2 regions of the Oceanobacillus sp. FSL K6-0251 genome follow, and region 2 is predicted to be linked to the other one. Evidence: a T-box and tRNA genes for the amino acid it is inferred to sense, from the RefSeq annotation. Region 2 holds a T-box; the other holds one or more tRNA genes.

Region 1 (11,056 bases), 760 kb from region 2:
GTAAAGTTAATTTCGTTGCTGATTTGAGCGGGCGCTCAGCTAACATGAAATAAAAAAAGTTGTTGACAACAAATTTGCTTTCATGTTATATTAATAGAGTCGCTGCTTGAAGCGAAGCAATACAAATTGCTCTTTGAAAACTGAACAAAACAACCAGTACGAAAGAAGAAAGACAACCTCGTTTTTCTTAAAAAATAAGTCAGAAGTTGACTTCTGAAAGCTAATGTTTCAAACACTTTTATGGAGAGTTTGATCTTGGCTCAGGACGAACGCTGGCGGCGTGCCTAATACATGCAAGTCGAGCGCGGGAAGCGAACGGAACTCTTCGGAGGGAAGTTCGTGGAACGAGCGGCGGACGGGTGAGTAACACGTAGGCAACCTGCCTGTAAGACTGGGATAACTCGCGGAAACGCGAGCTAATACCGGATAACACTTTCTATCACCTGATAGAAAGTTGAAAGGCGGCTTTTGCTGTCACTTACAGATGGGCCTGCGGCGCATTAGCTAGTTGGTGAGGTAACGGCTCACCAAGGCGACGATGCGTAGCCGACCTGAGAGGGTGATCGGCCACACTGGGACTGAGACACGGCCCAGACTCCTACGGGAGGCAGCAGTAGGGAATCTTCCGCAATGGACGAAAGTCTGACGGAGCAACGCCGCGTGAGTGATGAAGGTTTTCGGATCGTAAAACTCTGTTGTCAGGGAAGAACAAGTACGATAGTAACTGATCGTACCTTGACGGTACCTGACCAGAAAGCCACGGCTAACTACGTGCCAGCAGCCGCGGTAATACGTAGGTGGCAAGCGTTGTCCGGAATTATTGGGCGTAAAGCGCTCGCAGGCGGTTCTTTAAGTCTGATGTGAAATCTTGCGGCTCAACCGCAAACGTGCATTGGAAACTGGAGGACTTGAGTGCAGAAGAGGAGAGTGGAATTCCACGTGTAGCGGTGAAATGCGTAGAGATGTGGAGGAACACCAGTGGCGAAGGCGACTCTCTGGTCTGTAACTGACGCTGAGGAGCGAAAGCGTGGGGAGCGAACAGGATTAGATACCCTGGTAGTCCACGCCGTAAACGATGAGTGCTAGGTGTTAGGGGGTTTCCGCCCCTTAGTGCTGAAGTTAACGCATTAAGCACTCCGCCTGGGGAGTACGGCCGCAAGGCTGAAACTCAAAAGAATTGACGGGGACCCGCACAAGCGGTGGAGCATGTGGTTTAATTCGAAGCAACGCGAAGAACCTTACCAGGTCTTGACATCCTTTGACCGCTCTAGAGATAGAGTTTTCCCTTCGGGGACAAAGTGACAGGTGGTGCATGGTTGTCGTCAGCTCGTGTCGTGAGATGTTGGGTTAAGTCCCGCAACGAGCGCAACCCTTAATCTTAGTTGCCAGCATTTAGTTGGGCACTCTAAGGTGACTGCCGGTGACAAACCGGAGGAAGGTGGGGATGACGTCAAATCATCATGCCCCTTATGACCTGGGCTACACACGTGCTACAATGGACGGAACAAAGGGAAGCGAACCCGCGAGGTCCAGCAAATCCCATAAAACCGTTCTCAGTTCGGATTGCAGGCTGCAACTCGCCTGCATGAAGCCGGAATCGCTAGTAATCGCGGATCAGCATGCCGCGGTGAATACGTTCCCGGGTCTTGTACACACCGCCCGTCACACCACGAGAGTTCGTAACACCCGAAGTCGGTGAGGTAACACAGACGTGAGCCAGCCGCCGAAGGTGGGACGAATGATTGGGGTGAAGTCGTAACAAGGTAGCCGTATCGGAAGGTGCGGCTGGATCACCTCCTTTCTAAGGATATATAACGGAATTCGTACGTGGTTGTTTGGTTCAGTTTTGAGAGAGCAATTCTCTCAAAGGAAGTTTGTACCTTGAAAACTAAATAAGAGTAACAACGACATCAAACTTTAAAAATAAGGCAAAAAAGCTATTGATATAGCGACACAACTGATTACATTCTGTAATCAGCCATCTTATTCAAAAACTTTAGTTAAGTGAATAAGGGCGCACGGTGGATGCCTTGGCACTAGGAGCCGATGAAGGACGGGACTAACACCGATATGCCTCGGGGAGTTGTAAGTAAACATGATATCCGAGGATTTCCGAATGGGGGAACCCACTGTTCGTAATGGAACAGTACATCTATCTGAATACATAGGGTAGGTGAGGCAGACCCGGGGAACTGAAACATCTCAGTACCTGGAGGAAGAGAAAGAAACATCGATTTCCTGAGTAGCGGCGAGCGAAACGGAAAGAGCCCAAACCAAGAAGCTTGCTTCTTGGGGTTGTAGGACATTCCATTGGAGTGACAAAGAAATTCTTTAGATGAATCGACCTGGAAAGGTCAGCCAAAGAAGGTAACAGCCCTGTAATCGAAAAGGAATTTCCTCCGGAGTGTATCCTGAGTACGGCGGAACACGTGGAATTCCGTCGGAATCCGGGAGGACCATCTCCCAAGGCTAAATACTCCCTAGTGACCGATAGTGAACCAGTACCGTGAGGGAAAGGTGAAAAGCACCCCGGGAGGGGAGTGAAATAGAACCTGAAACCGTGTGCCTACAAGTAGTCGAAGCCCGTTAATGGGTGACGGCGTACCTTTTGTAGAATGGACCGGCGAGTTACGATCGTATGCAAGGTTAAGTGGAAGACACGGAGCCGTAGCGAAAGCGAGTCTGAACAGGGCGAATGAGTATGCGGTCGTAGACCCGAAACTGTGTGATCTACCCATGTCCAGGGTGAAGGTCAGGTAACACTGACTGGAGGCCCGAACCCACGTATGTTGAAAAATGCGGGGATGAGGTGTGGGTAGCGGTGAAATTCCAATCGAACACAGAGATAGCTGGTTCTCTCCGAAATAGCTTTAGGGCTAGCCTCAAGATAGAGAGTACTGGAGGTAGAGCACTGATTGGACTAGGGGCCCCTACCGGGTTACCGAATTCAGTCAAACTCCGAATGCCAGTTACTTACGCTTGGGAGTCAGACTATGGGTGATAAGGTTCATAGTCGAAAGGGAAACAGCCCAGACCGCCAGCTAAGGTCCCAAAGTATACGTTAAGTGGAAAAGGATGTGGCGTTGCACAGACAACCAGGATGTTGGCTTAGAAGCAGCCATCATTGAAAGAGTGCGTAATAGCTCACTGGTCGAGTGACGCTGCGCCGAAAATGTACCGGGGCTAAACGTATCACCGAAGCTGCGGATTGTTCTTACGAACAATGGTAGGAGAGCGTTCAAAGTGCTGCGAAGTCAGACCGTGAGGACTGGTGGAGCGCTTTGAAGTGAGAATGCCGGTATGAGTAGCGAAAAAAGAGTGAGAATCTCTTTCACCGAATGCCTAAGGTTTCCTGAGGAAGGCTCGTCCTCTCAGGGTTAGTCGGGACCTAAGCCGAGGCCGACAGGCGTAGGCGATGGACAACAGGTTGATATTCCTGTACCACCTCATGATTGTTTGAGCAATGGGGGGACGCAGGAGGATAAGGAGTGCGCACCGATGGATGTGCGTCCAAGCATGCGAGGAAGTCAGATAGGCAAATCCGTCTGACATGATTCTGAGCTGTGACGGGGAGGGAAATAGAGTACCGAAGTTCCTGATTTCACACTGCCAAGAAAAGCCTCTAGTTAGATCATAGGTGCCCGTACCGCAAACCGACACAGGTAGGCGAGGAGAGAATCCTAAGGTGAGCGGGAGAACTCTCGTTAAGGAACTCGGCAAAATGACCCCGTAACTTCGGGAGAAGGGGTGCTCACTTGTGAGTGAGCCGCAGTGAATAGGCCCAAGCGACTGTTTAGCAAAAACACAGGTCTCTGCGAAGCCGAAAGGCGAAGTATAGGGGCTGACACCTGCCCGGTGCTGGAAGGTTAAGGGGAAGAGTTAGCTCTTCGGAGCGAAGCTTTGAACCGAAGCCCCAGTAAACGGCGGCCGTAACTATAACGGTCCTAAGGTAGCGAAATTCCTTGTCGGGTAAGTTCCGACCCGCACGAAAGGTGCAACGACTTGGGCACTGTCTCAACGAGAGACCCGGTGAAATTATACTATGCGTGAAGATGCGCATTACCCGCGACAGGACGGAAAGACCCCGTGGAGCTTTACTGTAGCCTGATATGGAATGTTTGTGCAGTTTGTACAGGATAGGTGGGAGCCTTTGAAGCGTGAGCGCCAGCTTACGTGGAGGCATCCGTGGGATACCACCCTAACTGTATGACCATTCTAACCCAGGACCGTAATCCGGTTCGGAGACAGTGTCAGGCGGGCAGTTTGACTGGGGCGGTCGCCTCCTAAAAGGTAACGGAGGCGCCCAAAGGTTCCCTCAGAATGGTTGGAAATCATTCGAAGAGTGTAAAGGCAGAAGGGAGCTTGACTGCGAGACCTACAAGTCGAGCAGGGACGAAAGTCGGGCTTAGTGATCCGGTGGTTCCGCATGGAAGGGCCATCGCTCAACGGATAAAAGCTACCCCGGGGATAACAGGCTTATCTCCCCCAAGAGTTCACATCGACGGGGAGGTTTGGCACCTCGATGTCGGCTCATCGCATCCTGGGGCTGTAGTCGGTCCCAAGGGTTGGGCTGTTCGCCCATTAAAGCGGTACGCGAGCTGGGTTCAGAACGTCGTGAGACAGTTCGGTCCCTATCCGTCGTGGGCGTTGGAAGTTTGAGAGGAGCTGTCCTTAGTACGAGAGGACCGGGATGGACACACCGCTGGTGTACCAGTTGTTCCGCCAGGAGCATAGCTGGGTAGCTACGTGTGGTAAGGATAAGTGCTGAAAGCATCTAAGCATGAAGCCCCCCTCAAGATGAAACTTCCCATCACTTGAAGTGAGTAAAATCCCTCAGAGACGATGAGGTTGATAGGTCCGAGGTGGAAGCGTGGCGACACGTGCAGCTGACGGATACTAATCGATTGAGGACTTATCTAAGTTTTTTCATGTCACGTTACTCTTATTTAGTTTTCAGGGTGCAAATTCTTACATATTTTTTGAAATTAGTACTTGATTTTTTCTCAAAAACGATTATAATATTGATTGTTACTGATTTTTAAAACATTGTCTGGTGGCGAGAGCGAAGAGGTCACACCTGTTCCCATGCCGAACACAGAAGTTAAGTTCTTCAGCGCCAATGGTAGTTGGGGGCTTCCCCCTGCGAGAGTAGGACGTTGCCAGGCAAGAGTATTCTCTTATGAAGTCCTTAAGGACAAGCGAATTACTTCTTTCTTTAATATTATGGAATTATTCCACAGTAGCTCAGTGGTAGAGCAATCGGCTGTTAACCGATCGGTCGTAGGTTCGAATCCTACCTGTGGAGCCATATGGAGAGCTGTCCGAGAGGCCGAAGGAGCACGATTGGAAATCGTGTAAGCCGCTATCGCGGCTTCGAGGGTTCGAATCCCTCGCTCTCCGCCATTTAAACTATTACATGGCCCGTTGGTCAAGCGGTTAAGACACCGCCCTTTCACGGCGGTAACACGGGTTCGAATCCCGTACGGGTCACCAAATGGAGGATTAGCTCAGCTGGGAGAGCACCTGCCTTACAAGCAGGGGGTCGCAGGTTCGAGCCCTGCATCCTCCACCATGTAAGTTCATAAATTCATATCGCGGGGTGGAGCAGTCTGGCAGCTCGTTGGGCTCATAACCCAAAGGTCGTAGGTTCAAATCCTACCCCCGCAACCAAAATGGTCCGGTAGTTCAGTTGGTTAGAATGCCTGCCTGTCACGCAGGAGGTCGCGGGTTCGAGTCCCGTCCGGACCGCCACTTAAACATTTGAAATAAGATTTGGCTTGGTAGCTCAGTCGGTAGAGCAGAGGACTGAAAATCCTTGTGTCGGCGGTTCGATTCCGTCCCGAGCCACCTTTCATTTAGTGGAGGGATAGCGAAGTTGGCCAAACGCGGCGGACTGTAAATCCGCTCCCATCGGGTTCGTAGGTTCGAGTCCTACTCCCTCCACCATTTATAAAATATCATAGGGGTATAGTTTAACGGCAAAACGAAGGTCTCCAAAACCTTTGATGTGGGTTCGATTCCTACTACCCCTGCCAATATGGCGGTCGTGGCGAAGTGGTTAACGCACCGGATTGTGGCTCCGGCACACGTGGGTTCGATCCCCACCGGTCGCCCCTTTTTTATTTAATACTACATAAATCAATAATAGAATCGTTGGGCCATAGCCAAGCGGTAAGGCATCGGGTTTTGATCCCGTGTACCCCAGGTTCGAATCCTGGTGGCCCAGCCATTTTTGCGGAAGTAGTTCAGTGGTAGAACACCACCTTGCCAAGGTGGGGGTCGCGGGTTCGAATCCCGTCTTCCGCTCTAAAATAAATGGCGGTATAGCCAAGTGGTAAGGCAGAGGTCTGCAAAACCTTTATCACCGGTTCAAATCCGGTTACCGCCTCCAAACACATGCCGGTGTGGCGGAATTGGCAGACGCGCACGACTCAAAATCGTGTTCCGTAAGGAGTGTCGGTTCGACCCCGACCACCGGTATTCATTAATCCCCGTTAAAGCTGTTGAGATACAGTTTTAGCGGGGATTTTTCGTAGAGAACCACCTGACATACTCAATATTCCCGTGGTTATTTCACTTAGCAGACTCTAATTTTAGGTTGTTTTTTCGTTGCTGTTTCTTCCAAAGGGAGAAGACCGGCAGTCGATCCAGTCATTCTATTTAAAATTATCACCTACGCAGTTTCGCAAAAAATCTATTCTTCCCATGAGATCGAAAAAGCATGTCGCAAGTATATCAATTTTTGTTGGATTCTTTAAGGATATGAAGCTCCCGATTATTCTATTATAAGTCGTTTAAAGCAAAATATCTGACCGATACCGTGATGGAACAGCTCTTTTTCCAACAAGTCGTATGGCTATATCAACAAGAAGCGGTTACCGGTGAAACAATCTATATAGACGGAATGAAAATCGAAGCGTATGCCAAATGGCAGGACCTTATGGAACAACAGATTAATACAACAACAATGTTAATGTAGTTATTAAAATACTATCTTTGATAATATAAAATTTAAACCTAGAAAATATTATCTAATTATTGCAATTTATTTAAATTATGTTATTATATAACAAATAAAATTTATAAAAGGAGGAATAATTAAAATAATGAGAAAAAGTTTAATTTTCGCATGTTTATTGATGCTTTTAGCTCTATTATTTATCCCAACAAATTTTGTTTTCGCCCAAAACAATAACGAAAGTAATTTTTTTAAAGAACCAACATCTCCACATCTGATTAATGTAGATAGAAATGTAAGCAACAATGAGGTTAAAGAAACAGTAACTCTTGGTAAATTAACCCAAGAACAGAATGAAGAATTGAAGTTTGAACTTCCATTTAACTTTGAAGAAGGTGAAGATATCAAGATTAATAGAGACGAAGAAGGGAACTTATTGAATTCAGCTAATATATACGATGCTTATGGAAATTCTATCGGTATAATTTCTTTTGAGAATAATAGTAATATTCAATTAATCGAAAAAGATGGTAAAAGTCTTGAATTACGTATTACTTCTCAACAAGATACTGTAGATATTACTTATTTAATAGCTTCATACTCCTATGATGATTATTTCTATTCTAGTGATTGGATAGAAAGAGACGGTATAATATCTTTGAGTATTGATCCAAAACCTTTATTATGGGAATCCGGAATATTCGATTGGGCATCTATTCGAAATGATAGTTGGCAAAAGTTGTTAGATGGACACGTAAATGACGACCAATTCTATAATCAAAATGGTATGAAAGATCAATATAGTTGCCATTTTGATTTTGCGAAAGGCAATAAAACGCCTTGGAATATAGAACCTAGTAGACCTGATGTGGGTTATATAGAAACAGTTCTGAATGGATGTAATCCATAGTTCAGTTGTGTATTGTGGATGGGTTTGAGCTATTGAATGCGGATATCTGAGTAACAATTGCAGAAAAGGGAAGTTGCGTCCACTACAATCAAGTGTAAAGAATCTGGCGTTATGCAATATTTCGTAAACTCCTTTCCTTATATAATTTTAGCGTTTGTCGATATGGGAATATAAAAACCTCCTGTATTCCGAATGTCATGATGCTTGGCATGCGCATTAAGTATACAGGAGGCGTTGAACTGGTAAAGCCTACCGCAAAAGGCGATAAAAAAGATTGTATGGCTGGTACATATTGGATGTCATACTCAAGTAGATAATAGGTGATAGAAAATCTTTCTATCACCTATTAAAGTGAACCCAATTGTCAAGACACCAATTTTATAAAAGTCCGTGTAATTGTTGATATTGCTTCTGGCTTGTCTTGGAATATCATAGTTTTTTAAGTAGACTTTCTCATACTTCAAGCTTCTCCAAAAGCGTTCAATCATGATATTGTCCAATGCTCGTCCTTTTGCGTCCATACTGATTTGTATGGATGGATGTTCCTTTAAAAGATGAATATATTTCGGACTTGTAAAATGGCTGCCTTGATCACTATTAAATATCTCAGGCGCGCTCACCGTGAATGCCTGTTGGACAGTTTGTAGGACAAAGTCCATTTCCAGCACCTGATCCAACTCCCAACTAATAATATAACGGGAATACCAATCTATAATTGCTGTTAAATACATCCAGCTATGATGCAGACGAATATACGTAATATCAATACTCCAAACTTGGTTGGGGCGGCTGATATTCACTCCTTTCAATAGATAAGGATAAATACGGTGCTGCAGATTGCGTTTACTCAAATTTGAACCAGGGCAGATGGCTTGAATGCCCATCTCACGCATATGACGCTGTACTCTTTCGATTAATTTTCACTCCTTCTTGGTTTAATAATTGGGTAATACTGCGTGAATCGAAGAACGGAAATTGGGTGTGAATCTCATCAGTACGGTGCTTCACTGCCACTTCTTCGGCTGATGGCAGCACGGGCTTGTAGTAAAGACTGGAACGATTGATTCCAATCAATTTAGCCTGTTCCGAAATAGATATTTCTGCATCGTTCCAGTCCACCAATTACATGCGTTCTTTTTAGTCATGGTGGATGCCAGATTTTTTTAAGCCACGACAATTGCGTGGTTAGTTTCCCGACTTCGGCATACAAGTTTTCTACCTGTGCTTCATGTTCGGCTTTCATTTTTTTCAAGTCTTTGTTTTGCTTCTCAAAGATTTGAGGCATATCTTGCAGGAACTGTGTCTTCCATTTATGAATCTGGTTCACATGGATTCCGTGTTCTGATGCAATTTGGCTCATAGATTTTTCTTCCTTCAAGGCTTCTAACACGATTTGTGATTTAAATTCGGCTGTATATCTTTTTCGTTTCATATACCTACCTTAACATCTCCTTTTTTCGTGTCTAGATTCTTGGGTCCATTATATATTGTCATTTCAACACATTTTAAAAAAACATAGACTTCTTATAAAGGACTTTAAACCCGTTAAAAATATTTAATGACAAATTCAGTACGCTTTTACCTGAAGCTAATTATAAATGCTTAATGGGAGGGGAGAGTTCGTCGTTCGTCACCAAAATGAAGAATTGATATTCATACTTTTTTATTAGAGAAAAGAAGCTTTTACGGATAAATGGCTCTATACTGAATGTGGTGGTGTCCTCCGTTCCATCGCCAGATGGAACGGAGGCAAAAAAATACACTCCTTTTCCTCTCTCTGATAACCTTGAGTTGTCGAGACAAAAGGAATGGGAGAGGAAAAGAGTGCATCATCATTTTATCACAGAGTTATTAGGAATAAAAGATTCTCATGTAAATGTCTGGGATCTCAGAGAAGAAGAAAGTCATTTCGTTGCGGAGTTATTCACGAAACCGCGCATGCAGAAATGTCCGTTTTGTGGAGAAAGAACCAAACGGATTCATGGTTACCGTTGGCAAAGCATTCAAGGGCCTGCTTTTACGACAAAAGAAGTTCATATTTCATTACGGAAAAGGCGTTACATTTGTGTGTCCTGTCATCGCACCTTTTATGAACGGCTTCAGATGATACACCGTTATCAACGGTGTATAGCAAGTGTTCAGACCACAGCGATGAAGCATGCAGCGGTGAGTTCCTTTCGTACGGCAGCACTGGTAACTGGTGTAACAGTGAATCGTGTTTTACGGTGGTTTGATCGGAAGGAGCTAACCTCCAGTAAAGTGTTACCTCGAGTCATTGCGATTGATGAATTTAAAGGCGATGCGGATGGAGAGAGGTTTCAATTGAATGTGGTCGATGTGGAGAATAGAAGAATCATCGATATCTTACCTGATCGAAAAGTAGAAACGATTGAGAAGTATCTAAAGTCATGTGATACAGGTAAAGTAGAAATGGTTGTGATGGATTTATCTCAAGCGTTTAAACAAGCCATTCGAAAAGCATTGGGCAATCCCCTGATTATCGCTGACCGTTTCCACTTCATGCGTCAGGTCTATTGGGCTTTGGATGAGGTGCGCCGTGAAGTTCAAAAGGAGCTTCCTAAAAAAGATCGGCTTCGAATGAAACGCTCCAAGAAACTTCTTTGGAAATCATGGGCAGCCTGTTCGGATGATCAGAAGAAAAAAGTACAGCAATTAGTAGAAATAGATGCCCGTTTAAAAGAAGCCTATGATTTAAAACAAGCGTTAGATACGTGGTTTAAAGAAAGTGATGCATACAATGTAACTTCCGGTTTAGAAGTATGTCTGGAAAAGTTAGAGGCATCCACATTAGAAGGATTTCATCGTGTCGCACGTACATTTAAAAGATGGCACCAGGAAATTCTGCATTCTTTTATGTATCCTTATAATAATGGCTACATAGAAGGAGTCAATAATACGATTAAAGTATTGAAACGATTATCTTATGGAATTAAAAATTTTGAACGAATGAGAAAGAAAATTCTATGGCAACAAGAGGTCAAGCTTGTGCTGAAGCAAGCTTATAAATAAAGAGGTGGAGGAATGTTTTTCCACCACCACATTTGACATAGAACCGGATAAATTCATATTCGTGGACAGAAGTAATAGTCTAAGTATATACAATTGCTATATACTTAGACTGAAATTAAAACTGGATTATTTTATATAAAGTAGCAAAGTGGAATTGA
Region 2 (11,056 bases):
GCAGATTTGATATACACGAGCAATTTCAAGTTTACAAATAAGGGGTGACATGTGGTGAATATATGGAAGAAGGTCCTGGAAGCATATCATATCTATCCCGTCAGTATTGAAAAACAGACAGAGCGTGTTGTAAAAGTATTTGACGGTATGCAGGAATATGCTTTGAAGCGCAGTTTTTTAACAGAACAGACGATGGAGAATTGGCAGCATGTCTACCGTATTGCTCGTGAAAAAAATGTGACAGAGATTTTACCTGTGTATTTAACCCGGGACAATGCATTTTTTCATAAGGAGGAAAATTTTTACTATTATTTAACACCTTGGATTGACTCTCCGGAGGTCACAGATTCCGCGTATAACATTGAGCGAACATTGCAGACACTTGCACAAATTCATAAAAAGACAAGGCAGACCAGCCGTATTAAATCTGATCGTCTCAAAGAATCCTTTCAAGGGTTTTCAAGCTTTTGTAAACAATCCTTAGATCAGCTCCATGCCCGTGTCACCGATTATGAAAGCAGAAAATATATGTCGCCGTTTGAGCTGCTTTATTGCACGCATTATAAAGGGGTTTGCCATGCTGTAGGGCTGCTGCAAGATAAACTGTATCAAATCTATGGAGAGGAAGAAACGGAGATTTTATGGTCTTCCAGCTTATGTCATCAGCGAGTCGACGATACGCATTCAAAGGGGGGCTATTTAATTAATTGGGAATCAGGAGGATTCGAGCATCCGGCACGTGATTTATCACATTATTTCCGGGGCTTGACAGGAGCTTATAACCAGCCTGAGGAAACAATACAGCAGGCATTTACGGTCTATCAAAAAACAAATCATCTGACTGTAAAGGAAATGCATCTTGTTTCTGTCTATTTGTTAAATCCCTCATTCTATTTAAGTGTACTTAAGAATTATACAGACCGCCGCACAAAGAAATCGATGGTTAATCAGGTCAAAGAGCTGCAGCAGCAATTCCGCCGTTTAGAATTTGGGATGAATTGGGTGGAGTTTATTCAAGAAACATATGAGTCCAAAGAAGAACAGCCAGACTAAATCCATTGCATGTAAAAAGAAAGGGCAAGGCCAATTAGTACAGCTAGTATTAAAATATCAAATGCTGTTGGTATTAAAAGCGTTCGGATAATCTGAAAGACCAGAATAGGTGTGACGCAGGCTTCTACAACGAAAATACATTTTCTGGCCCAAAGCGGTATACGATAACGATAATAACGGGACATTTATTTCCCTCCTTTTTTGAATGAAGTGTGACTTCAGGAATGATATATAATATGTTATGTATAAATGCTCGAAAAGTGTGTCAATAATATAGATACACTTTTTAATGAACTGGGAACAAGCCTATTTATCGGTAAATATATGAAAATCTAGTTGACGTTCTTAAGCGGAAACGATAAAATAAATGTTACTAAGAAAACATACGAATACGTGGAAGAGAAGTAGTAAAGAGTAAACGCTCTTAGAGAGGGAAATCCTGTGCTGAAAATTTCCCGAGAAGGTTGTTCTTGAAGTCGTCTCTGATGTAGAATCTCTGAAAAATGAAGTAGGAGGTTCCGGTTGTCAGCCGATATCCATGACCTTGAGTGTGCTTTAATGAAGCTGCAGCAGCTTTTATTGATCAGCAAACAAAGGTGGTACCACGGAAATATACCTTTTCGTCCTTTATGTATAAGGATGAAAAGGTTTTTTTAGTTGAATGAATGAAGGAGGTTTTTTAACATGTCAGATAAACAAAATCAGCTTCCTCCTAAATATAATCCACAAGAAGTGGAAGCAGGAAGATATCAATTTTGGTTAGATGGGAAGTTTTTTGAAGCAAAAGATGATCCGGAGAAGGAGCCGTATTCCATTGTGATTCCGCCGCCAAATGTAACAGGACGATTGCATTTAGGGCATGCATGGGATACCACGATGCAGGATACAATCACACGTATGAAGCGTATGCAGGGCTATGATGTATTATGGCTTCCTGGAATGGATCATGCGGGGATTGCTACCCAGGCGAAGGTAGAAGCAAAATTAAAAGAATTGGGAACCAGCCGCTATGAGCTTGGACGGGAGAAATTTCTTGAAAAATCCTGGGAGTGGAAAGAGGAATATGCAAGCTTTATCCGCTCGCAGTGGGAGAAGCTTGGACTTGGATTAGACTATTCCCGGGAACGTTTCACGTTAGATGAAGGTTTGTCTGAAGCTGTTCGGGAGGTATTTGTCCGTCTTTACGAAAAAGGATTGATTTATCGCGGCGAATATATTATTAACTGGGATCCCTCCACGAAAACAGCTCTTTCTGATATTGAGGTGATTTATGAAGAGATTCCAGGGAATTTTTATCATATGCGCTACCCGATAAAGGATAGTGATGAAACAATTGAGATTGCGACAACCCGGCCGGAAACTATGCTCGGTGATACGGCGGTTGCGGTGCATCCAAAAGATGAACGCTATCAGCATTTAATCGGAAAAACGGTTATCCTGCCGATTGTAGGAAGAGAAATGCAAATTGTTGCAGATGATTATGTAGATATGGAGCTTGGCTCCGGAGCAGTTAAAATTACACCTGCTCATGATCCGAATGACTTTGAGATTGGGAACCGTCATAATCTAGAGCGTGTGCTTGTGATGAACGAAGATGGCACCATGAATGAAAATGCAGGGAAGTATCAGGGATTAGACCGTTTTGAATGCCGGAAGCAGCTGGTTAAAGACCTGCAAGAGCAGGGTGTGCTCTTTGAAATCGAAGAACGTCCGCATCAGGTCGGGCATTCGGAGAGAAGCGGTGCAGTGGTAGAGCCTTACTTATCTACACAATGGTTTGTAAAAATGGAGCCGTTGGCAGAATCAGCTTTGAAGATGCAGGATTCTGACGCGGAAAAAGTCAACTTTGTACCAGAGCGATTTGAAAAAACATATTTCAACTGGATGGATAATATCCGTGACTGGTGTATTTCCAGACAATTATGGTGGGGGCACCGGATTCCGGCCTGGTACCATAAAGTAACAGGTGAAATTTATGTAGGTAAAGAAACGCCGGAGGATGTTGAAAACTGGGAGCAGGATGAGGATGTATTGGATACATGGTTCTCATCTGCCTTATGGCCGTTCTCTACCATGGGCTGGCCGAATGAAGAATCCGCTGATTTGAAACGTTATTTCCCTACCAATGTTTTGGTAACAGGCTATGATATTATTTTCTTCTGGGTATCCCGGATGATTTTCCAATCAAAGGAATTTATGAATGAACGTCCATTTGAGGATACATTGCTGCATGGCTTAATTCGTGATGCTGAAGGAAGAAAAATGAGTAAATCCCTGGGGAACGGTGTAGACCCGATGGATGTCATTGATAAATACGGTGCCGATTCGCTGCGTTATTTCTTAATGACTGGTTCTACACCTGGTCAGGACCTGCGTTTTCATTGGGAACGAATCGAGTCTACCTGGAATTTTGCCAATAAAGTATGGAATGCCTCCCGTTTTTCTCTGATGAATATGGAAGGGTTCCAGTATGAGGATATTGATTTAACAGGGGACTTAACGGTTGCAGACAGATGGATTTTATCCCGATTGAATGAAACAATTGACCATGTAACGAGAAATGCAGATAAATATGAATTTGGCGAAGCAGGAAGATATCTCTACAACTTTATTTGGGATGAATTCTGTGATTGGTACATTGAAATGGCTAAGCTGGCGCTGTATGGTGAAGATGAAGCCAAGAAAAATACAACCCGTTCTGTATTGGCACATGTATTAGACCAGACGATGCGTATGCTGCATCCGTTTATGCCTTTTATTACAGAGGAGATCTGGCAGCAGCTTCCGCATGAAGGAGCATCTATTACAGTCAGCGAATGGCCAAAAGTAAATCCGGCATTTGATGATAAAAAAGCAGTTTCTGAAATGCAGCGCTTAGTTGCTATTATCAAATCTGTACGTAACAGCCGGGCAGAGGTAGATACACCGATGTCTAAGCAAATTGAGATACTTATCTCCGCAGAAAATGAAGAGCTTGTGCAGGAATTAGAAAAGAATCGGGAGTATTTAGAGCGTTTCTGTAACCCGAGCTCTCTGCAAATTGCAGAAGATATTGCAGCACCGGACAAAGCGATGACCTCTGTTGTGACAGGTGCAGAAATCTTCCTTCCTTTAGAAGGCCTGATTGACTTTGATAAAGAAATCGCACGTTTGGAAAACGAACTCGCTAAATGGAACAAAGAAGTAGAAAGAGTGCAGAAAAAGCTCTCTAACCAAGGCTTTATCAGCAAAGCACCAGAATCCTTAGTGGAAGAAGAAAAACAAAAAGAAAAAGATTATCTGGATAAACAGGCGAAAGTAAAAGCCCGTTTAGCAGAATTAAAACAGTAATTAAAAATGCTATGAGACAATTTCTCATAGCATTTTTTCTTTTATATACGTTACATATTCTTCTAATATATTGATATCGCTGAGTTTGCTCAACGTACGCGAACCAACGGCGTCTTCAATTTCATTAAATATAAATTCTCCATTTTCCGTGAACATAAAATCAATACCGGCAAGGCCGAAATCATAAGCATTTATAATTGTTTGAACGATACTTTTTTCTGTTTCATTTAACGTATACAGAGATGCTGTTCCGCCAAGAGAGTAGTTTGCTCGAAAATCGTTTAAGTTCTCACGTAAAACAGCTGCTATAATCCTTGTACCAATCACGAACACGCGTAAATCCTTGCCCGGCTGAATATGTTGAGAAGACTGAAGTACATAGTCTTCGGTCAGGCTCTGGCGGTATGCTTCCCATTCTTTTTGGCTATGAAGCATCGCAACCTGCTTTCCTCCTTTCCCATTAGCTGTTTTGGCAACAAAAGGGAAGTTAAAAGGCAAGGAGGGAGGGGCCATCTTTCCGGGGAAAAAATAGGTTTCCGGAACAGGAATACCTAGTTGCTGGATAGCGAGATAGCCATATGCTTTATGATTAAATGTTTCTGAGATTATAGAGTGATTAAATACGGTAATTCCCATTTGTTCTAATTGTTTATTGAGCAGAGGTTCCATTGTCCGGATAACTGCGAAATCTGCACAGATTTCTTCTCCATTCGCATAGATAACCTGTTTATTTTGATTTATGCCAATCGATAGATCTTCCCTGATCAATAATCTGAGATAGATGGATTGCTTTTTAGCTTCATCTATAAACCAGTCGATATAGCTTTTATTTCTTATTGAATCTGCTTTCGTATATATCAGCCATCCATTCATCGGGAAAGCTCCTTTTTTATATAAGTTATCATGTAATCAGCGGCGTTGACGCCCGTACACTCATAAAGATTGCGGATATGTGCATTCGCATTTATTTCACAAATCAGCAGTTCACTGTCTTGGCCAAACAATAAATCGACACCGGCAAAATCAGCTCCAATGGCTTTAGCTGCTGCTACAGCCAGCTTTTCTGTATTCTCATTAAGGGGAAAGGGCAGCATTTTGCCTCCATTAGTTACATTTGCCCGAAAATCTACTTCGTTTTGCCGTTCCACAGCAGTTATCGCTTTGTCACCAACTACCTGAACGCGAATATCCCTGCCTCTGCTTTCCTCTATATAACGCTGAAATACGAAGGGGCGCTCGCCAATATTCGAGATAATATCTGTTAAGCTCTGTTGATTGTCGATTAAATGAACCTGTTCACCAAAGGAGCCATATGCTTCTTTCACAATCAGCGGAAATCCAAAATGATTGATTATTTCCTGGATATAGTCGGATGGCAGATTATCTGCATGATATTTTTTAGGAGCAATAACCGTTTCCGGAATAGGAAGCTGATTTCTCATGAGCATTTGATAGGTGTAGATTTTATCGTCGCTGATTTCGATAGCAAGTGAACTATTAAAGACACGAACCCCCAACTGCTCCAGCTGTCTTGCCAGATAAATATCCTTGTCGATAAAAAAAGCAAAATCAGGCAGTTTATTATGGTTTGGTATAGGTGACACCGTTCCATTTTTCGGGCATAATAAAGTTAAAACCGCATCATTTTTTAAACAAATGGTTTTCATTTTTTGTTTTGCAGCGGCTTCTTCAATCATAGTTGCATAATCGATAAATTTATCCGTTGCGATACTTCCATTAATAATAATCCAGCCAGTATAATTCAAAGTTGTACATCCTTTCTGCTAAAGGGTGAAAATTTAGCTATTGGTCAATTTCTCCTGATAACCTTAAGGCAGTCACTGAGGAGATGAAGCGGCCACTTCCCTGTATAAAAAAATTTTTAGCTGTATGTAATATAGCAGGGAAAAGCACAGACGCTTATGCTGTGATAATTAGTATACGATGAAATAGATAAAGGAGGAAAGAAAGATGCGTACGAACATCCATGAATTTTTTGAAAAACGTCAGAAGCTTGGTGTACAGCCTGGACTAGACCGGATAGAAGCATTATTAGAAGCTTTAGATCATCCGGAGAAGAAGTTTACTTCGGTCCACATTGCCGGTACAAACGGAAAAGGGTCCACAGGAGCTTTTTTGCAGGCTGCTTTAAGAGCAAATCGTTATCGGATTGGAACCTTTACATCACCGAGTTTAAACGGTTTAACCGGGTTTATCCTTTACAACGGGGAATTTATTTCAGAAGATGTATTTGCAGAGTTGTTTGAGGAAATAGAACCGGTCATTGAACAAATGGATCGAGAAGGCAAACCGCCAAGCCATTTTGAAATTATGACAGCAATGGCATTTTTATATTTCTCCAGAAATGTTGATATAGCTATTATTGAAGCTGGTATGGGCGGAAGAGACGATACGACCAATGTGATACAACCAGTTTTATCCATTATTACCACGGTTTCCAAGGACCATACTGCTTTTTTGGGAGATACACTTGTGGAAATCGCAGCGCATAAAGCTGGAATTATAAAACCTCATACTCCGATTATAACAGGGGTAGAGGGAGAGGCACTCACTCCAATTGTTAATGAAGCAAATAAAAATAGAGCAGTATTATATCGTTTTGGGATGGACTTTACGATGGAAAATATCCAGATAGATGAATTTGAATGGAAAAACCTTGGCTCACGTTACCGAGTAAAGCTTCGGACAATTGGATTACATCAGCATCATAATGCTTCCGTAGCGATACAGGCGTTAAAAGTGTTAAAAAATCGATTCGGTCATCTGGATATGCACACGTCCATCGAAGCAATCCAAAAAGTGACCATCCCCGGCAGAATGGAAAAGATTCATGATAACCCGTTTATTCTAGTAGATGGTGCTCATAACGAAGCAGGAGTAAGAGCTTTTATTAAAACTGTGAGAGCTATTTATCCAAGAAGAAAAGTACATGTACTGTTTGCAGCTTTTAAAGATAAGGATATAGAAGAAATGCAGCGTCTGCTGGCAGATGTCTTTCCAAACTTATATATAACATCGTTTGATCATCCCCGGGCAGCTGCCCTAACCGATTATCCGCTGCAAGATAAGGGAGAGCAGGTCGAGGACTGGCAGGCATGGATGAAAGAAAAAATAAAAACGTCAATGGCACCGATCCTGATAACAGGTTCCTTTCATTTTGTTGATTATATCCGTTCTTTTGTGAAGTCACTTGAAGCGTCTGAATAGAGGGAGGATTATTAAGAAAATTGTAGAACGATTATAATAGATAGTGTCATGATTCGCCTTACTTTTTACAAGGGCTGTGCTAGAGTGAAACAAAACTGGCACTGGAGGGCTGGATGAATGACAAAACATAAACTGCATAGAATAAAAGATACGAAAGGTACTTGGACATACAAAGTCCATACATCCTCCAAAGATGATAGTGCAGAAAGAACATCGGCAGCAACGCTGGAGAACGAACCAGAAGAAACAGACATCACCACGCTGACAGCCGTTAAAGGCACGAATAAGGGAAAATTAAAAAGAAATCCTGTATGGAAAACAATCCTGATTAGTGGGGGAAGTGCTGTGCTTGTCGGTACCTTGATTGGTTTTTTAATTTTCCGGATGTTTCTGCAGGTTGATACACCGACAAGTGCTGAAAATCCATCCCAAACAACCCCAGCGGTAACGCCGGCAGAAAAAGAAGAAGCCAGTCCAGATGTTATTGCTGTCACACTCGCTTCGTTAGAAACCTATATCCTTCAAGCAGGTGTTTTTTCAGATCAAGAAAATGCTGACCCATTAATCGCCAGCTTGAAGAATTTAAATATTCCATCTGTATTTTTTGACAGGGATGGGGAGTTTTATCTAATGGCAGGAGTTGCATCGTCAGAGGATGCTGCACAGGCTCTTGCTGCATCCCTTTCCGATAATCAAGCAGAGCTTTATGTGAAGGCATGGGGAACGCAGACAAAGGACATAGAAATGACCGAAGCAGAAAGGGAATGGATCACAGCGTTTCAAGCTTTTTTTGAGGAGCAGCTTCAGCAGACAGAGTCCAATCAGCCGATCCCTGAGGAAGAGATAGCTGCTCTAGTGGACAAGGCTCCTGCAGAGACTGTGGCGATTGATGAATTATTAAGCAGCATAACCGAAATGCAAGGAGAGCCTTCTTTTTACCAATTGTTGACCTGGATGAAAATCTATGACGAATTATAGGGAGCAGACGTTATAAAACCCTTAGAAAGCTGGATTGAGATGCCCGCTTTCTAAGGGTTTTATAATGAACTGTTGATTTTACATAAAATTTATTTTTATAGTAGTACAAGGTTATCAAAACAACAATTTTTTATTAGAAAACAACGATTATTACTAGATAATTCTTATTGAAAATGGATAATTGTCAAGTTGTAGGAAAAGTGTGTTCTCGCTATGATATAAAGGAAACTTCATTCAGCGAAAGTTTTATCTCCGTTGAAGAAGGAACAAAGGCTAAGTTTACGCCGTCTCCGGGACATTTGTGACCAACAGCCAGTTGAACTGCAATAAATAAACGAAAGGCGGGATACCCGTGGCAAAACCAATTTTTATACGAGATTTACCTACAGAAGACAGACCGAGGGAGCGTTTGTTAAAGCATGGAGCGGATAAGTTGAGCAATCAGGAAATACTTTCTATTCTAATCGGCAGCGGCTCTAAAAATGAACCTGTCCAATTACTAGCAGACCGTATTTTGATGCATTTTGAAGGAATTAAACTGCTAAGAGATGCCACCGTGGAAGAATTGACAGCGATTAAAGGGATTGGAACGGCAAAAAGTTTAAATATACTGGCTGCCATTGAGCTTGGAAAGCGAATCAGCAGCTATAAGCCGGTGGATGCCTATGTAATCCGCTCTCCAGAAGACGGCGCGAATTACGTTATGGAAGAGATGCGTAATTTATCACAGGAGCATTTTGTAGCGCTTTTTTTAAATACTAAAAATCAAATCATTCACCGGCAGACTATCTTTATCGGTTCGTTGAATGCTTCTATCGTCCACCCCCGTGAGCTGTTCCGGGAAGCTGTAAAACGGTCAGCCGCCTCCATACTAGTTTGCCATAACCACCCCTCCGGAGATCCAACCCCCTCACAAGAAGATATTCTTGTTACAAAGCGTCTTGTCGAATCTGGAGATATCATTGGAATAAAGGTTATTGATCATTTAGTTATTGGGAATGAGTGTTTTGTTTCATTAAAACAAAAAGGATACTTATAAATACTATCTATTTTAGCGTTTTTTTCGTATAATTATATTTGGAATTAATTTTCAGCGCCATTTTTCGGAAAATATAAAAGTGGCGCTTCTTAGAATTGTATAAAGTATCACTCCATTCTGCAGGGCGGTTCTTTTCATCCCCTGCAAACGAAGCTTTACTGCGAAAGGAATACATTCTAGAGTGCTGATATAAAACGAAATTGCCTTCCAAGGGAATTTTACGGATGGCTATCCGTGATAGAGGAACAGCTAAAAATTAATATTTGATGGAAGAACGGAAAGGATGAAATTTATGGGGATATTTAACTTTTCACAGGATTTAGGAATTGATTTAGGAACAGCAAATACATTGGTTTATGTAAAAGGTAAAGGAGTTATTGTCCGAGAGCCTTCTGTTGTAGCTAAAAATTTGGAGACTGGGGCCGTCGAGGCTGTTGGAAGTGATGCAAGAATGATGATTGGGCGTACACCCGGAAATATTTCTGTTGTCCGCCCGATGAAGGATGGGGTAATTGCAGATTACGATACTACTTCCATCATGATGAACTACTATATGAAAAAAGCAATGAAGAAACGTTCTCTTTTTGCTAAGAAACCTAATGTAATGATTTGTGTTCCATCTGGCATCACCATGGTGGAGGAACGGGCAGTTATTGATGCAACGAAGCAAGCCGGTGCGAAAGAAGCCTATCCGATTGCAGAGCCCTTTGCAGCGGCAATTGGAGCAGGGCTTCCTGTCTGGGAACCGACAGGAAGTATGATCGTTGATATCGGCGGAGGAACGACGGAAATCGCTGTTATTTCATTGGGAGGAATTGTAACGAGCAGCTCCATTCGAATTGCAGGAGATGATATGGATGAAGCGATTATCTCTTACATAAGAAAAAAATATAACCTAATGATTGGAGAAAGATCCGCTGAATCGATTAAAATGGATATAGCAGCAGCGAAAAAAGGCATTGTTGGAGAAGAACGGGATATTAGAGGGCGTGATTTGTTGACGGGATTGCCAAAAACAATTACAGTTACATCGGAAGAAATTTCTGGAGCTTTGGATGATAATATTGATGCAATTGTGAATGCTGTCAAAACAACATTGGAAAAAACGCCGCCAGAATTATCGGCTGATATCATGGATAGAGGAATCGTCTTATCCGGAGGCGGTGCTCTATTAGAAAATCTGGATAAAGTCATTAGTGATGAAACGAAAATTCCTGCATTTGTTACAGAGGAACCATTGGAAAGCGTGGCAATTGGAACTGGAAAATCACTAGATTACATCGAACAATTCCGTTCAGCTCCGAGTGTGTCTTCACGCGCGTTAAATTAATAAGTAGGTGTTTGTATGAATTTTTTTCGAAGCAAGAAATTATTTATAATCCTTATCGGATTTATTGTACTCGTCGTATTAATAGGATATTCTCTAAA

Evidence for each region. A T-box is a leader RNA that pairs with one kind of tRNA and senses whether it is charged. The one in region 2 lies ahead of MKY45_RS13170 (valine--tRNA ligase), so its partner is inferred to be a tRNA-Val.
Region 1: it encodes a tRNA-Val, which carries the amino acid that the T-box ahead of MKY45_RS13170 (valine--tRNA ligase) is inferred to sense. The anticodon was not compared.

The regions. Positions count from the first base shown of each region.
Region 1 is NZ_JBBORS010000001.1:1,847,098-1,858,153, forward strand. Features, by position in the region: rRNA gene MKY45_RS09335 (16S ribosomal RNA) at 238-1,801, shown strand; rRNA gene MKY45_RS09340 (23S ribosomal RNA) at 1,999-4,920, shown strand; rRNA gene rrf (5S ribosomal RNA) at 5,050-5,165, shown strand; tRNA gene MKY45_RS09350 (tRNA-Asn) at 5,234-5,308, shown strand; tRNA gene MKY45_RS09355 (tRNA-Ser) at 5,312-5,403, shown strand; tRNA gene MKY45_RS09360 (tRNA-Glu) at 5,419-5,493, shown strand; tRNA gene MKY45_RS09365 (tRNA-Val) at 5,497-5,572, shown strand; tRNA gene MKY45_RS09370 (tRNA-Met) at 5,594-5,670, shown strand; tRNA gene MKY45_RS09375 (tRNA-Asp) at 5,675-5,751, shown strand; tRNA gene MKY45_RS09380 (tRNA-Phe) at 5,775-5,847, shown strand; tRNA gene MKY45_RS09385 (tRNA-Tyr) at 5,861-5,946, shown strand; tRNA gene MKY45_RS09390 (tRNA-Trp) at 5,962-6,035, shown strand; tRNA gene MKY45_RS09395 (tRNA-His) at 6,041-6,113, shown strand; tRNA gene MKY45_RS09400 (tRNA-Gln) at 6,155-6,229, shown strand; tRNA gene MKY45_RS09405 (tRNA-Gly) at 6,235-6,306, shown strand; tRNA gene MKY45_RS09410 (tRNA-Cys) at 6,318-6,391, shown strand; tRNA gene MKY45_RS09415 (tRNA-Leu) at 6,399-6,480, shown strand; gene MKY45_RS23295 (transposase) at 6,591-6,758, shown strand; gene MKY45_RS09420 (DUF2599 domain-containing protein) at 7,107-7,868, shown strand; partial or broken gene MKY45_RS09425 (IS3 family transposase) at 8,174-8,873, opposite strand; gene MKY45_RS09435 (transposase) at 9,010-9,300, opposite strand; gene MKY45_RS09440 (ISL3 family transposase) at 9,693-10,898, shown strand.
Region 2 is NZ_JBBORS010000001.1:2,608,444-2,619,499, reverse strand. Features, by position in the region: gene ysxE (spore coat protein YsxE) at 55-1,053, shown strand; gene MKY45_RS13175 (hypothetical protein) at 1,050-1,238, opposite strand; T-box leader at 1,439-1,684, shown strand; gene MKY45_RS13170 (valine--tRNA ligase) at 1,738-4,383, shown strand; gene MKY45_RS13165 (ATP-grasp domain-containing protein) at 4,408-5,256, opposite strand; gene MKY45_RS13160 (RimK family alpha-L-glutamate ligase) at 5,253-6,149, opposite strand; gene MKY45_RS13155 (bifunctional folylpolyglutamate synthase/dihydrofolate synthase) at 6,355-7,611, shown strand; gene MKY45_RS13150 (SPOR domain-containing protein) at 7,729-8,589, shown strand; gene radC (RadC family protein) at 8,942-9,628, shown strand; gene MKY45_RS13140 (rod shape-determining protein) at 9,921-10,958, shown strand; gene mreC (rod shape-determining protein MreC) at 10,974-11,056, shown strand, end outside.